DNA from 2 places in the Priestia sp. SRI_019 genome. Region 1 is predicted to be linked to the other one. Evidence: riboswitches for the same ligand, from Rfam matches in the RefSeq annotation. Region 1 holds a riboswitch; the other holds the start of a gene.
What was found. A riboswitch is a leader RNA that binds a small molecule or an ion and turns the genes downstream of it on or off. The one in region 1 is predicted to bind S-adenosylmethionine.

Region 2: another riboswitch for S-adenosylmethionine. It lies ahead of AC2YJL_RS17885 (hypothetical protein); the one in region 1 lies ahead of AC2YJL_RS21245 (methionine ABC transporter ATP-binding protein).

The regions. Positions count from the first base shown of each region.
Region 1 covers NZ_JBYCZN010000004.1:61,232-68,969, forward strand. The annotation lists gene AC2YJL_RS21215 (cysteine desulfurase) at 1-620, opposite strand, end outside; gene sufD (Fe-S cluster assembly protein SufD) at 620-1,927, opposite strand; gene sufC (Fe-S cluster assembly ATPase SufC) at 1,945-2,730, opposite strand; gene AC2YJL_RS21230 (carboxymuconolactone decarboxylase family protein) at 2,969-3,334, opposite strand; gene AC2YJL_RS21235 (MetQ/NlpA family ABC transporter substrate-binding protein) at 3,457-4,293, opposite strand; gene AC2YJL_RS21240 (methionine ABC transporter permease) at 4,311-4,979, opposite strand; gene AC2YJL_RS21245 (methionine ABC transporter ATP-binding protein) at 4,972-5,997, opposite strand; SAM riboswitch class I at 6,129-6,236, opposite strand; gene AC2YJL_RS21250 (thioredoxin family protein) at 6,417-6,716, opposite strand; gene AC2YJL_RS21255 (toprim domain-containing protein) at 6,731-7,081, opposite strand; gene AC2YJL_RS21260 (YusG family protein) at 7,263-7,508, opposite strand; gene gcvH (glycine cleavage system protein GcvH) at 7,588-7,738, opposite strand, start outside.
Region 2 covers NZ_JBYCZN010000002.1:1,503,521-1,511,258, forward strand. The annotation lists gene AC2YJL_RS17880 (M20/M25/M40 family metallo-hydrolase) at 1-1,243, opposite strand, end outside; gene AC2YJL_RS17885 (hypothetical protein) at 1,710-1,952, opposite strand; SAM riboswitch class I at 2,021-2,122, opposite strand; gene AC2YJL_RS17890 (amidohydrolase) at 2,186-3,340, opposite strand; gene AC2YJL_RS17895 (GNAT family N-acetyltransferase) at 3,388-3,894, opposite strand; gene AC2YJL_RS17900 (methyl-accepting chemotaxis protein) at 4,101-5,345, opposite strand; gene AC2YJL_RS17905 (M48 family metallopeptidase) at 5,607-6,359, shown strand; gene AC2YJL_RS17910 (LapA family protein) at 6,640-6,975, shown strand; gene lepB (signal peptidase I) at 7,170-7,721, shown strand; gene AC2YJL_RS17920 (hypothetical protein) at 7,718-7,738, opposite strand, start outside.

The DNA.
Region 1 (7,738 bases):
TTCATATGAGGCGTACTTTGCGCACCATCCACAACCATTACGGCACCGTTAGCATGTGCAATTTCTGCAATCTCTTTTACTGGATTAATCGTGCCCAATACGTTAGATACTTGCATAATCGATACAATTTTGGTGTTGGATGTAATCGTGCTTTTTACCTCTTCTAGTGAAAGTGCATGATCTTCTGTTAATGAAATATATTTTAACGTTGCACCTGTTTCCTTGGCAACTTGCTGCCAAGGAATGATGTTGCTGTGATGCTCCATATAAGTAATCACAATTTCATCACCAGGTTTGAGATTAGCACGGCCATAGCTTGCAGCTACTGTATTAAGAGCTGTCGTTGTACCGCGTGTAAAGATAATCTCTTCCGTTGATTTTGCATTAATAAACTTACGAACCTTTTCACGAGCGCCTTCGTATCCGTCTGTTGCTCTTGTACCAAGCGTGTGAACGCCTCGGTGTACGTTTGAGTTATATTCTTTATAATACTTCTCAATTGCTTCAATTACAGCAAGCGGCTTTTGTGAAGTTGCTGCACTGTCCAAATAAACGAGTGGGCTGCCATTTACCTCTTGGTCTAAAATAGGAAATTGTTTACGAATATCAGAGATATTCATTACCGAACTTTCCTTTCAATTAAATCTGTTAATTGCTTTTTAACCGTTTCGATTGGCAACTCGTTTACAACTGGTGCTAAGAATCCGTGGATAACTAGACGTTCTGCTTCTGTTTGCGGAATACCGCGGCTCATTAAGTAGTAAAGCTGAATTGGATCTACGCGTCCAACAGATGCAGCGTGTCCTGCTGTTACATCGTCTTCATCAATTAGAAGAATTGGGTTTGCATCTCCACGTGCTTTTTCACTTAACATTAACACACGAGATTCTTGCTCAGCGTTTGATTTAGACGCACCGTGTTCAATTTTACCGATACCGTTAAAGATTGAAGACGCGCTTTCTTTCATAACACCGTGTTTTAAAATGTAGCCTTCAGAATGTTTTCCAAAATGTACGATACTTGTTGTTAAGTTTTGAGACTGCTCTCCACGTCCAACTGTTACCGTTTTTGTATCTCCATATGAACCGTCGCCCATTAGATACGTTGTATTTTCTGAAACTGTATTTCCTTCACTCATTAAGCCTAAAGCCCACTCAATGCGACCATCTTTGCCCGCTACGCCGCGGCGGTTCACATAAGTAGTTGTGCCTTTAGCTAAGTAGTCAACAGCTCCAAATGTTACTTTTGCGTTGCTGTTAGCGAATACTTCAGTCACGATATTAACAACACCTTTTGACTCTTCAGCAGTAGCAATGTAGTTTTCTACATATGTTACTGAGCTGTTGTCTTCAGCTACAACAATCACATGGTTGAATAAAGCAGCTTCTTCATCTTCACGGACAAATACAGCTTGAAGCGGCTCTTGTACTTCTACATTTTTAGGAACGTACACGAATACACCGCCGTTTAATAACGCTGCGTTTAATGCAGTTAAACGGTGCTCATCTACTTTAACTCCGTCTTTCATGAAGTACTTCTCAACAAGGTCGCTATGCTCTTTAGCAGCTGTTTGAATATCTGTGAAGATAACGCCTTGAGACTTTAGCTCTTCTGTTAATGTCGAATATGCAGCTGTTTGGTCACGCTGAACATATAGGTTTTTAACAGCTTCTGTATCAATCAATGCTTTAACTACTTCTGGAAGCTCGTCTACAGATGAGATTGTGCTTGCCTGTGAAGTGTGCTTGTCAAATGCAGTAAAGTTCCATTTCGAAATGTTTGTTTTATCTGGCTTTGGAAGTGCAAGATCTTCTGCTTTCGCAAGAGCTTGTAAGCGAAGATCTAGCAGCCAAGTTGGTTCATTAGCTTCTTTTGAAAAGCTGCTGATGTACTCTTGATCAAATGGTAATTTCGTATCAATAGTCATAGAGATCCTCCTAACTCTTAAGCTTCTTGCTCTACAGTTTCGTCTTCAATACCTAATTCTTGTTTGATCCAGTCATAACCTTCTGCCTCTAGACGCTGTGCCAATTCTGGTCCGCCTGATTTTACAACGCGACCTTGCATCATAACGTGAACTTTATCTGGCGTAATGTAGTTTAATAAACGTTGGTAGTGAGTAATCATTAAGCAACCAAACTCGCTGCCGCGCAGTTCATTAATACCTTTTGATACAACTTTTAACGCATCGATATCTAAACCAGAATCGATTTCATCTAAAATTGCAATTCCTGGTTGAAGCATCATTAATTGAAGAATTTCATTACGTTTCTTCTCACCGCCAGAGAAACCTTCGTTTAGGTAACGCTGAGCCATATCTTGATCCATTTCTAAGAAATCCATGTTTTTGTCTAATTGACGGATGAATTTCATTAGTGAAATTTCTTCTCCTTCTTCACGACGAGCATTAATTGCTGAACGTAAGAAGTCAGCATTTGTTACCCCGCTGATTTCACTTGGATATTGCATAGCTAGGAATAGACCTGCACGAGCGCGCTCATCTACTTCCATCTCAAGTACATCTTCGCCGTCTAGCGTGATGCTTCCTTGTGTAACCTCGTATTTAGGATGTCCCATGATTGCTGAAGATAATGTTGATTTACCAGTACCGTTTGGTCCCATGATTGCATGGATTTCGCCGCCCTTAACTTCTAAATTAACACCTTTTAAAATTTCTTTACCTTCAATTGCAACATGAAGATCTTTAATTGTTAAAGTTGACCCTGCCATATTAAAACCTCCAGTTATAGACGTATATAGTAAAAAACGATATACCTATATCTTTTTAATTATTCTCATTTTATTCTCATTACAATCTTATAACAAATGAAAACTTATAGCAACCTTTTGACCCAAAAGGTTTTAAACCATTATGTACGTTTTTCAAGACTAAATCCACTCATAAAAAAGTTGCCTTAAAAGACTCCATAGAGCCTTCTAAGACAAGCTTTTTTACCCGCTTATTTACTTAGTGCGTGTGGCTAGTCAGTTCTGAAATACACTCTTGGACAAGCGTAACAGACTGACTCATCGCTGCGCCTCCTCCAAATGCTGCTGACACTCCGCATGCTTCTAAAATTTCTTGCTCAGTTGCACCTTGATCAATGCAGCCTTTTGTATGATAAATCATACAGTACTCGTCTTGAGCTACTACGCTGATTCCTAACGCGATTAACTGCTTTTCTTTTTTAGAAAGAGAACCTTCTCCAAAACATGCTTCAGTAAACGCATTAAACGTTTTTGTTACTTCCGGTAATTTTTCGCTAAATTTCCCAACACCCATTTTATAATCATGAAGTGCTTGCTCAGTTGAATGACGTGCTTCTTGCTGCATAACGTCAGCTCCCATCATCAGTAAAGTTTTCACGGTTAGTATGCGTGAGAAAAATAAGAGTTATTCGTTTTCCCGCATACAAAAAAAGCACTTGCCCAGCGTGGGCAAGTGCTTTTCTTCTATTATTTATTTACCGGCAGTACTCCGCCTTTATATTTTTCTTTAATGTAGTCTTGAATTTCTTTAGAGTGAAGAACTTTCACTAAAGCTTTCACTGTATCTTTATTTTCGTCGCCTTTGTGAACCGTAATGATGTTTGCATAAGGGTTATTTTCTTTGCTTTCCACTGCGATTGGATCTTTTACTGGATCTAAGCCAGCATCGATAGCATAGTTAGCATTGATAACAACAGCGTCACCTTCATTGTTTTTGTACATCTGAGGTAACAATCCGCCTTCAACATCGGCTTTAAATTTCAAATTCTTCGGGTTTTCTACGATATCTTTAATTTGTGCATCTGTTTTCTTTACGCCTGGTTTTAATTTGATTACGCCGGCTTTTTCAAAAATCGATAAAATACGTCCTTGCTCTGCTACTGCATCACGCATAATAACTGTCCCGTTTTTCGGAAGATCTTTTAAGCTTTTATATTTTTTAGAGTAGATACCGATTGGTTCAATGTGAATGGCACCGGCACTTACAAAATCATACCCTTTTTCACCCTTGTGATCTTTTAGCACTGAATTCATATAAGGAACGTGCTGGAAGTAGTTTGCATCAATTTCATTGTTTGCAAGAGCTGTGTTCGGTAAGATGTAATCTTGGAATTTTTTAATTTCCAAGTCAATTCCTTGTTTTTCTAAAATCGGTTTTGCTTGTTCTAAAATTTCAGCATGGGGCGTATTAGAGGCACCCACAACAATTTTCTTTTCATCTTTTGATCCATTGTTAGATCCACACGCAGCTAATCCTACTACTAGCGCAGATGTTAATGCTAAAGCCGAAAGCCATTTTTTCATAATAAATAATCCTCCTTTTATCTTTTATCAATTTTTGCAGTAATCGCATCTCCAATAAGTTGGATAATAAATACAATAATCAAAATTAAGATCGTAGCAGCTAGCGTTACATCATTATGACTGCGCTGGAATCCTTCTAAATATGCAAGATTCCCGAGACCTCCAGCTCCAATCACACCCGCCATTGCCGTATAGCCGACTAACGCAATCGTAGTTACCGTCAAACCAGAAATTAAAGCTGGCAGCGATTCAGGTAACAGCACTTTAAAGATAATAGTGCTTGTTGTTGCTCCCATTGATTTAGCAGCTTCAATAACACCTTTATCAATTTCGCGCAGACCAATTTCTACAAGGCGCGCATAAAATGGTGCTGCTCCAACAATTAAAGCAGGTAACGCTGCATTAGCGCCTAAAATACTTCCTACCAATGCTTTGGTAAATGGAATCAGTAAAACAATTAAAATAATGAATGGAATGGAACGAAAGATATTTACAACTGCTGACACAATGGCATATAAAGGTTTGTTTTGCCAAAGCTGTCCTTTGGAGGTTAAAAATAAAAGCAAGCCCAATAAAATACCTAGAACAAACGTGGCTATAACTGAAATAGCCGTCATATATAGTGTTTCATTTGTCGCTTGAATAAAATCATCTAAAATAACGTTTGGAAATAGTTTCTCAAGCATTTGTCATTACCTCCACTTCTACCTGCTGCTCATGAATGTATGCAATGACTTTTTCAACTTCTGTTAATTCTCCGTCTAAATGAACGAACAACGTTCCGTATGAACCTGTTTGTGTATGAGAAATCTTTCCTTGCAAAATATTAATCGTTACATCAAACTGTTTTAAAATCGTTGTAATGAGCGGTTGCTCTGCTTTTCCGCCAACAAACGTCAGCTGAATAATTTGCCCGCTTGGATATAACTCCTGTACTTGTTCAATTGTTTCAAACGTTTCTTCTGGTTCAGAAATCTGTTGAACAAATCGCTTTGTAATCGGCTGCTTAGGTTTTCTGAAGACTTCTAGCACTTGCCCTTCTTCTACCACTGCCCCATTTTCCATAACAGCTACTCGATGACAAATTTTACGAATAACGTGCATTTCATGAGTAATGAGTACAATGGTTAACCCTAGCTTCTCATTAATATCTACTAACAGATCTAAAATAGAATCTGTCGTTTGAGGATCAAGCGCTGATGTTGCTTCATCACACAGCAATACTTTTGGGTTATTGGCTAGCGCTCTAGCAATACCAACACGCTGCTTTTGCCCACCGCTAAGCTGTGATGGATAAGCATTTTCACGCCCTTCAAGCCCGACTAGCTTGATAAGCTCGTCTACTCGTTTCATTCTTTTTTCTTTTGAGATCCCTGCTATTTCTAACGGAAAGGCAATATTTTCTCGCACCGTACGCGACCACAAGATATTAAAGTGCTGAAATACCATACTAATTTCTTGTCTAGCTTTTCTGAGTTTTCCGCCTTTAATTTTTCCAATATCATTACCTGCTACTTCGACCGTTCCTGTCGTTGGTGTTTCTAACCCGTTTAGCAAGCGAATTAAAGAACTTTTACCCGCTCCGCTATAACCAATAATTCCGTAAATTTCACCTTGGTTAACGGTTAGATTCACATTATCAACAGCTGTTACTTGACCGCTTTTAGCCTGATAAATTTTTGTAACGTCTGTTAATGTAATCATATTTCTTCACCTTCTTTAGTAAAAACTTAATTATGTTAGGTTGCCCTATAGGATGAAAAAGCCGTAAAACAATTTTCCCCATTAAAAAAGCCTCTCTGCGCATGACAGAAAGGCTCGATATTTAATCCTTTCTCTCATCTTTCAAAGCGCATAGCTTTGCAGGAATTGGCACCATTTCAGTTAGTCTGACGGTTGCCGGGTTTCACAGGGCTCAGTCCCTCCACCTCTCTTGATAAGAGTTCGCAACAATTATTTTGTTTTTGGGAAATATTCATTCATTTATGAACATTCATGAGTGTGATTTTAGCATGTGTCAGATAGGCTGTCAACAGATTTTGTTCTTGGGATAATATCCCAAGAATTCAACAGCCCCAACGGTTTGCTCTCGTTCCATTTCTTCATTTTAAACAAACGTTTGATTATCGAAGCTCTTCAAGTACGTGCTCGATGGAATGAAACGCATAGAGTTTTTTTACCATTTCGCCATTTTTCACTTCAATCAAACAAGGTACACTTTCAATTGAAAATACTTCTGCTTTTGAAGGCATATAATTTAAATTGCTCATTCCGATGGTCACACCAGGCAGCATTGCTTCTGCTACGGTTAACATTTTTTTTGCCAGCTGACATGTCCCGCAAAAAGGTGTATGGAAAAAGATAAACGCTCTTTGTCCTTCTTTTAACTGATCGTCAAGCTGTTTTTCGCTCCATTCTTGCATGTTGCTCATTCCTTTTATGTTAAAAATTCTGCATTAACATCGATATTGGCACTCAGTAATACTGTTGCTATGTGATGTCTAGGGGCGGCAGCAACCTCTCGGTACATTTTATCAATATATAGATGCTCTGCTTCCGGAAGCTCTCGTTTAAATTGTTTTCTTAGCTTATTCCCTGAATCATCAGAGTCAACGAGTATGTATACCTCTTTGTTAAACGTAAAGTCAATAATTTCATCCAGCTTTGATAAACTAATCGTACCGTTTGTACAGATAATTTCAATTGGTTCTCGAATGATATCTTGGATACGTTTTTTATCTGATTTTCCTTCGACAATAATTACTTTTTCAATTTCAATTAGCCCCATTTTCATCACCCATAATCGTCAGTTGTATAGTAACATCATTTCTTTATGCTATACAATATTCGTTAATGTATCACAGTTCACCTGTTTTTTAAAAGAAATTTGCAAGAAAGAACTGTTTTAAAAGGCAGCTTAGGCCATATTGTTTCCATAAAACAAGAAAAACAGCGGCAGTTGCCACTGTTTAGCACCATCCTGCTTCTTCGTCGCAGTCTGTATATTTTTGCGTTTCACCTTGCTTTTGTACATCTGTATATTGGTAGAACTTATTATTTTCTTGCGAATACCCTTCTTCAAAGCGGTATTCATTGCCGCTTGTTCCGTAACTAACTTCACCAATTGGCTGCTTATCAACATATAATTTCATGCCGCCGTCATGAAATTTAGCTGTAACGCGATCTGTAACGTCCATTTTTTGTTTTTCAAACATAAAAAGACACTCCTTTAGCTTGTTTACTAATAGAGTGTCCAGTCAAAAACTTTTCATAAAGACAATTTATGGAGGAATATTATCCTTCGTTTGTCATTTCTTCGTATTGCTCTGCTGTCATTAGCTTGTCTACTTGAGAAGCATCAGACGGTTTGATTGTAATCATCCATGCTTCTTCGTATGGAGATTCATTAACAAGTTCAGGGCTATCGCTTAAGTTATCGTTTACT
Region 2 (7,738 bases), on a different contig from region 1:
AAGGCGGCGTAAAAAATAAGACCATCATCGGAGCTGCTTCTTTACATAAACCAGCTAAAGAGTTTACTAAGTTAATGGTTTTATTTCTATCATCATCCTCTTGTTCCAAAAGTGCCGCTTCCATTTCTTGCACATATTTTTCACCGTGCTGTTTGACTGCATGAGTATAAAGTTCTTCATACGTCCATACGTTCACGTCAAGAGATGAACCCTCCATTCCCGCAGCGTACTGCCTAGCGGCTTTATTATAATGTTTTTTCACATTCAAAGCCGCTTTGTCAGCCGATTTCAACAGCAGATCTGTTACTTCTTTAAGAGAGCGGTTTAACATAAATAAATTAAATAATACAACGGCAGAGTGCGGAACTTGAACTGAATACTCTTCTTTTAAATCTTTTTGTATCAGCACCGTAGGAGGTGGACTCGTTTCATCTCTTACTTTTTCGCAAAAATCAACGTTTAATTCTATTTCTTTTGTTAAATAAGAAGCTAGTAAATTAGCATTTAACCCAGCTAGCGGTTCCCCTACATGAGTTTCTTTTCCATAACACAAAAAGCTTGGCATGATCTTCCCAATCGATCCTGAGTACACATAGTTCGTTTGATCTCCGGGATAGCGGCTGAACACTGGTTCTGCATTTAGCATGAGAGAAAAATCCAGCTGATGTTTGCGGGCAAGTTCTAAAAGAACAGGCACTGCTTTTCTCATCCCAAGCGAATTTACTTCTTCATCCGGCACCGACAGCAGCAGGATGTTTCCGTCAAACTCTCCGTTGCATGCTCGTTCAACCATACTGATATGCAGGGCAATGCCTGCTTTCATGTCCATCGTTCCTCGGCCAAAAAGCCAGTCTCCTTTTATCATATCCTTTTGTACGTGTGCTGGAACTTGTTCCATATGGTTATAAAAAGTACTCGTTAATGTATGAGCGTGAAAAGCATCTTTTTTCCACTGTCCATAATCTTGTACATCCACTACATCGTAATGACTTACGAGTACAACTGTTTTATTCGTATTTTTCCCTTGAACAAAAGCTGTGACAATCGATCGCCCGTCTCCTGTTGAATGAAGCTCGACCTGCTCGTTTTTTTGAAAGTAAGGCAGCTTCAATAAATACGACGCTATCGATTCAGCCATTTCCACTTCTGCCATCGTTCCTGTCACGCTAGGTATAGAAACCAATTCGCTTACAAGTTTTTTTAACTGTTCTTTTGTTTGATACAAAGATGTTTTGTTCGACATACCCTTCATCTCTTTCCTTTTTCTAAATTTTCTATCAAACAAAACCATTCGTCAATCCCTTTGACAGAGACCCTTTCATTCTATCCCTATGTATCATAGTATGGCGCTGCCTTTACGCACATGATAAAAAAAGAGTGCGCGGCTAGGGATAGCACCGCACACTCTTTTTTTACTTTTGGTCATCTTCTAAAAAGTCTAGGATACGATCAATAAGCTGTTCGCTTCCTGCATCGTTTCCGTGTTCAAGAGACATTTCCATTTCAATGCTCCTTTCATAAAATATTCTTGTTTTATAACATACCACAATTCATTTCGAATGTAACCTTTAATTTGTGTAAAAATTTCGACAATTTATGATTAATTTTGAAACCTAGTGAGTAATGATTATACCCACCAGATTCTTCGGTTGTCAAAAAACATGCTTTCTATTTAAAAATACTTAAAAAATAGAGGCGCGAGCAGACTTCTATAACAGACAGCCTACTCGCTCAAGCTTGGAACAGCATGATGAATAAATTTCTAGTTCATTTGCTTTTTGTACATCTTTAATATCTATGCCTACAGCATATGTACGAACTTGGTTTTCGACCACAATTTCGTAAAATGTTTCTAATTCACGATAAGCTACTTCATAATGCTTTCCTAATAATTTCACGGCTTCCTTTAATGCTTTCTCTCCTGTATGTGCTGCAACTGCTGTATGACTCATAAAACCCTCTCCTTTTAGAAAAATAAAAAAAACTCATTTTGCTTTGATGCAAAATGAGTTTTTCACCCGTTTTATCACCCAAAGCACATGCTTTGCTGGTAGGAGCACCTTACATTCGTAGGTTGCTGTGGAGTCAAAGAGCCAGATCTCTCGTCCACTCGTGATAACTTTTTTAATTTAAAATTTATTTTATCAAACAATTTCATCCGCGTAAATAGAAAAATAAAAATATTTTAATTTTTTTGGTAATGGAATGAATTCAAAAAATGAAAGCTTAGATTAGCAAAATAAGAAGCTGCTACAAGTAATGCCTCTTCATTTAATGAAAAAGAAGGATGGTGCCATTCATATTCTCCAGCTGTACCCATCCATACAAAAAATCCTGGTACATGCTGCTGATATACGGCAAAATCTTCTCCTCCAGGCGATTGTTCAGCTTCTACGACTTGATAACTAAGATCTTCTGCCGCTTTAATAGCCATTTTTTCCAGCGTATCATCATTGTTGACTACAGGAAGATATGGATACCATTTAACGTCTACTGAAGCCCCGAAAGCTGCGCCAATCCCTTCAGCAGTTCGTTTCATAAGAGCCGGTATTTTTTCTCTCGCTTCTTCTTGAAAGGTACGCACCGTTCCTTCAAGCGTTACTTTGTCAGGAATGACGTTCCACGAGCTCCCTCCGTGGATTTGAGTTATGCTGACAACAACATTTTGAAAGGGGCTGAGATTACGGCTGACAATGGTTTGTAAACTAGTAACAATTTGACCAGCAGCAGCAATCGGATCTACTGTTTTTTCAGGGATGCCCGCGTGACCTCCTACTCCTTTGACGTCAATTTCAAAACGATCAACGCTTGCCATTAAAGGTCCCGGTTTGATACCTATGGTCCCTACAGGAAGATCCGGTTTGTTATGCATCCCAAATATCGCTTCCACTCCTTCAAGCACACCTTTTTCCACTAGCATTTTTGCCCCAGAAGCCGTTTCTTCGGCTGGCTGAAAGATAAATCGAACCGTACCGCAAAGCTCCTGCTGACGCTCTTTAAGAAGGATAGCTGCTCCGATTATAGAAGCCGTGTGAAAATCATGGCCGCATGCGTGCATAACACCGTTCACTTCAGAAGCAAATGGCAGATTGGTCTTTTCTTCAATTGGCAGCGCATCAATATCAGCTCGAATAGCGATAGTAGGTCCCGGCTTTCCTCCCACAATTTCTGCTACTGCTCCTACGTCTAATTGGAATGCATCCGCTGTAGAAATATCATAGTGCTTTAACCACTTTTTAATACGTTTAGTTGTTTCATATTCTTTCATTGAAAGCTCTGGAAACCGGTGCAGCTCACGGCGTATGTCTATTAGCTCATTTAGTAGTAATTGATCTGTCATCTTTATCACTCTTTCACATTTCTTAATTTAGATCACTTCTCTATCTTTTACGACAAAGAGTGTACCTCATTGAATTTTTTATAAAGAAATACGGTCGTATAACCTTCTGCAAGGTGCTTTTCTTTAGCTTGAACATATCCTTTTCGTTCATACATCTCAACTAACCAAGGATGTTCTTTTGCTGTTCCTAAAGACACACCTGGTGATTTAAACGTATTTTTTATTACCTCTTCCTCTACTAGATACAGCAGCTTAGAACCAACGCCTTTCCTGGCAAACGACGGGTCTACTGCAAACCACCAAAGGTGCGGAACAGCAAACGGACCTGGATGTTCTCCCCAAGGCATTCGTATCGACACAGTTGCAGCGATTCTTTTATCTTCTTCATATACATAGCAAAGGTTTTGAGAAATATTTTTCTTAACGAGGGCAAGATCAGCAGTAGCTGCTAAGAAAGGAATGCCTAGCTCTCGAATAGGCTTATATGCTTGTAGAGTTAAGTTCAATAAGTTATCTGCGTCGTCATTTGTTGCCAAACGGAATTCATTTTTCATCTCTTCGTCTCCTTATGTAGTGCTTAAATATTTTATTTAACTTATAAGTTTACTAAGAATTAAAAAAGACAGACTGCCGCCTTGCGTACTCACTATACAACTGCTTTTATAACGTGTCAATTCTATTTATCGTTTTCTATAAAGGGTATAAATAAAACAAATACACGCAGAAAACTGCGCGTATTACGTACATATCAAGATAGACTTCAGGACTCACTTACCGTAGATTTTAAATTAGCGGCCAACACCACAAGTTCTTCTATAGATGCTAACTCCTCCTGTGAAGCCGCAGCTACTTCTTCAGCGTAAGCAGCTGCTTGTTTAGCGATCTCCGAAAGGGCCATGACAGACTCCATTACCTTAAATGAATACCCATCAATCTCTCCTGTTGCCTTTGTCATTTTGTTCATTTGTCCTTGAGCGGCAAAGACATCTTCAATAATTGTGGAAAACTGTTGCGTTACATCTTCGACAGTGGCAATGCCAAGCGTGACTTCTTCTGTATTGACTTCCATGTTTTGATAAGCCTGCTTTGCCTGCGCTTCAATTTCTTTTAACAGATGACTGATTTGTATAGCGGACGTTTTAGATTCTTCCGCTAGCTTACGTACTTCCCCCGCTACTACAGCAAAACCTTTTCCATGTTCTCCAGCCCTTGCAGCTTCAATAGCAGCATTAAGTGCAAGAAGATTTGTTTGTTCAGCAATTCTTGTAATCGTATTAATAATGCGGCCAATCTCTGCGGAACGATCTTCGAGCCCCTTTACTTCACTGGTGGATATCTTAACTGTTTCATAGATTTTATTCATTTGATTCGTCACCTCTTTCACCGCAACATTTCCCGTAGAAGCATGTTCAGAGGCTCTGTTCATCGATTGTTGTACCTTTGAAGAATGATCAGTCATTTTCTGAAGTAGCTTGGCCATATCCACCATAGCTTGCTCGGTTTCAACCACACTTGACAACTGCTTATCAGAACCCGCAGCAATCTCTTGAATAGACATCGTAACTTCTGTTACAGCTGTTTTTGTTTCCTCCATGCTTGCAAGCAATTGCTCTGAGGAATGACTGACCGTGCTTTTTGTTTTACTTATTTTCTGACGCAGCATTCTCATGTGAGTCATCATTTCATTAAATGAAGATATGAGTGTACTAATCTCATTTTTCCCTTTCAAAGGAACAACATCTACAGATAAATCGCCGTTTGAAATCCCTTTCATTGTTTTTGACAAATTTTCAACCGCAATTATGTAGCGACGTATGATAAAATAGAACACGGTAGTTGTAAAAGAAACAAACAGAAATGTAATCACTAGCGTAATCGAAGCTGCTTGCTCTTGTTTCACAATAAGATAATAATTTGTTACTTCAATTACAGTAGATGTTATGGCCACCATGGCTGCAATCATACATAGCATTTTCATGCGTAAACTTTGAAAAACTTTTTTCATTTTTTCATCCCCTATACAATCTAAAGACATAGAATGTCTAATCTATATTAGTAGTATCGGCATATTTTTATATTTTTTTGTAAAAACTAAAGAAGAATTGAAACAATTATTATTGGCGCTTTTCCACTAAACATTGGAATACATATCATTCTGCAAGGCGCTGCAACAGCAGTTGATAACTGTCTGATTATTCTTTCATTTGACCAAACTCTACCTTTGCTTATAAAATGAAGATTTGTAGAAAGGAGTACGAAAAATTTTATGTATACGTATCAAACAGGCAATCAAACAATTGACTACAAAATTGAAGTCGTTCCAAATAGAACCGATATCACGGTGCAAATTTGTGACAAAGAAGGGGTAAAAGTTATTATCCCGAGAGGTCTTAATGAAAACAATGTGCGTTCAATCATCGCACGCAAAGCAACATGGATTTTAAAACAACTAAACGGTTCACAGACAGCTGAGGAAAAGCCAGCTGCTCCAAAGAAAGAAGCAGTAAAAAAAGAAACAGCTAAAAAAGAGGCTCCTAAAGCAGCAGCTTCTGCAGCTAAAACTGGTTCTTTTGAAGAAGGAGACAAATTCCCTTACCTAGGACGTCAATACCGCTTAAACATCGTTCGTGGAGATGTAGCAAAGGCTGAAATGACATTCCGTGCAAAATTTATTGCTACAGTACCTGAAAGCTGGAACGAGCAGCAAACAAATGAAGGTATTGGACAACTATTAACAGAATGGTACCAAGGCCGCGCAGGTGAAAAATTCCAAGAAGCTTTGAAATCTGTTAAAAAAGCAGCAGACAATGCTCCTGAATCTGTTAAGTGGGACGAGTTAGGTGAAGAATACGCTACGACTCAAGATAATACAATTGTATTAAACTGGCGTTTGCTAACAGCTCCTCTTGCAACAATTGAATATGTCATTGCTTCTCAATTTACAAATGCAGATGAGTTATTCGAAGATGCAGCTGAACGCAAACAGTGGTTAAGCGATAACACCCTAAACGCATTTTAAGTTTATACATAAAAAAAGCACGCGGCGCACGCGTGCTTTTTTTATGACAATGAAGTATTATATCCACTCCCTCCCCTCAGAAATTCCACTCTACCAGGTCTTTGGACATGTCAAAGTTTCTACACCAATCGATATATTGTGTTTTAAAAGAAAGATATATATAATCAAGAAAATGTTTGATTTTGTTTAAATGTGGATACGTATACCTATAAGCAAGATGGCAAACACTTAAGGTAAGCAGTTTTGCTATAAAAGTTGTAAAAGAAAGGAAGTGCAGCTTATGAAAGGACAGAGCTTTTTTATTTTAGGACTTATATTTGCTCTTATCATTGCTGTTTTAGCTGTAATTAACAACGATCCTGTACAATTTAACTATGTATTTGGTTCACAAAAATGGCCTCTTATTTTAATCATCTTAACAACGGCCGTGTTTGGAGGAGTTGTTGCTGCTTCATTGAGCTTTGTGAAAATTGTTCAACTAAGAGGACAAGTGAAACAGAAAAACAAGCGAATTGCTGAGCTGGAAGAAGAAGTCAAGCAGCATAAGCCTGTTGAGCCTGTTGTGGAAGAAGAACCAAATCAACCAGCTACTCAAACTGAGCGCGCTCAGTTATAATAAAGAAGAGCCGTTATTCTAGAGAATAGCGGCTCTTTTCATTTTTTGTTCCGCCCAGCATATTTTTGGCATATACGCATAAATAGATAGATAGATATGGAAAACTTTAGTTCTGAATGGTACAATCAACACTGTTATATCTCTATGAAAAACTTAAATTGACAGTCTTACCGTTAAGAAGGTGTTCATCCATTATGGTCAATAAAAAAATAAAGCGTGAAATTCTTACATACACAAGCGTCATCCTTGGCACCGTTTTGCTTTCTATTGTCGTTCAGCACTATTGGTTTCAGCCCTACACTGTAAAAGGCGATTCTATGAAGCCTATTTTGCACGAAGGCAATCGAATTATTATTAACAAACACAGCAAGCTGGAGCGCTTTAACATTGTCGTTTTGCAAGCTCCCTATAGCAGTGATTTTCTAGTAAAGCGGATCGTGGGCTTACCAGGAGAAACGGTCGAATACAAAGATGATGTTCTCTATATAAATAACAAAGTCAAAAAAGAGCCGCATCTTCATAAATATTTATCCAAGGTGCCCGCTTACGAACGATTTACTGAAAATTTTTCCACGTACGAACTGTCTCCAGACGGCACGATACCGGATGGATACGTATTAGTGCTAGGTGACAATAGACGCATTAGCCGAGATGGCAGGCATTTTGGCCTCACTCCGATTTCTTCAATCATGGGAGAAGTCAATATGAAATACTGGCCTTTAAAGGAAATGACTTTTATGCATTAACACATAAAAAGAGGTTG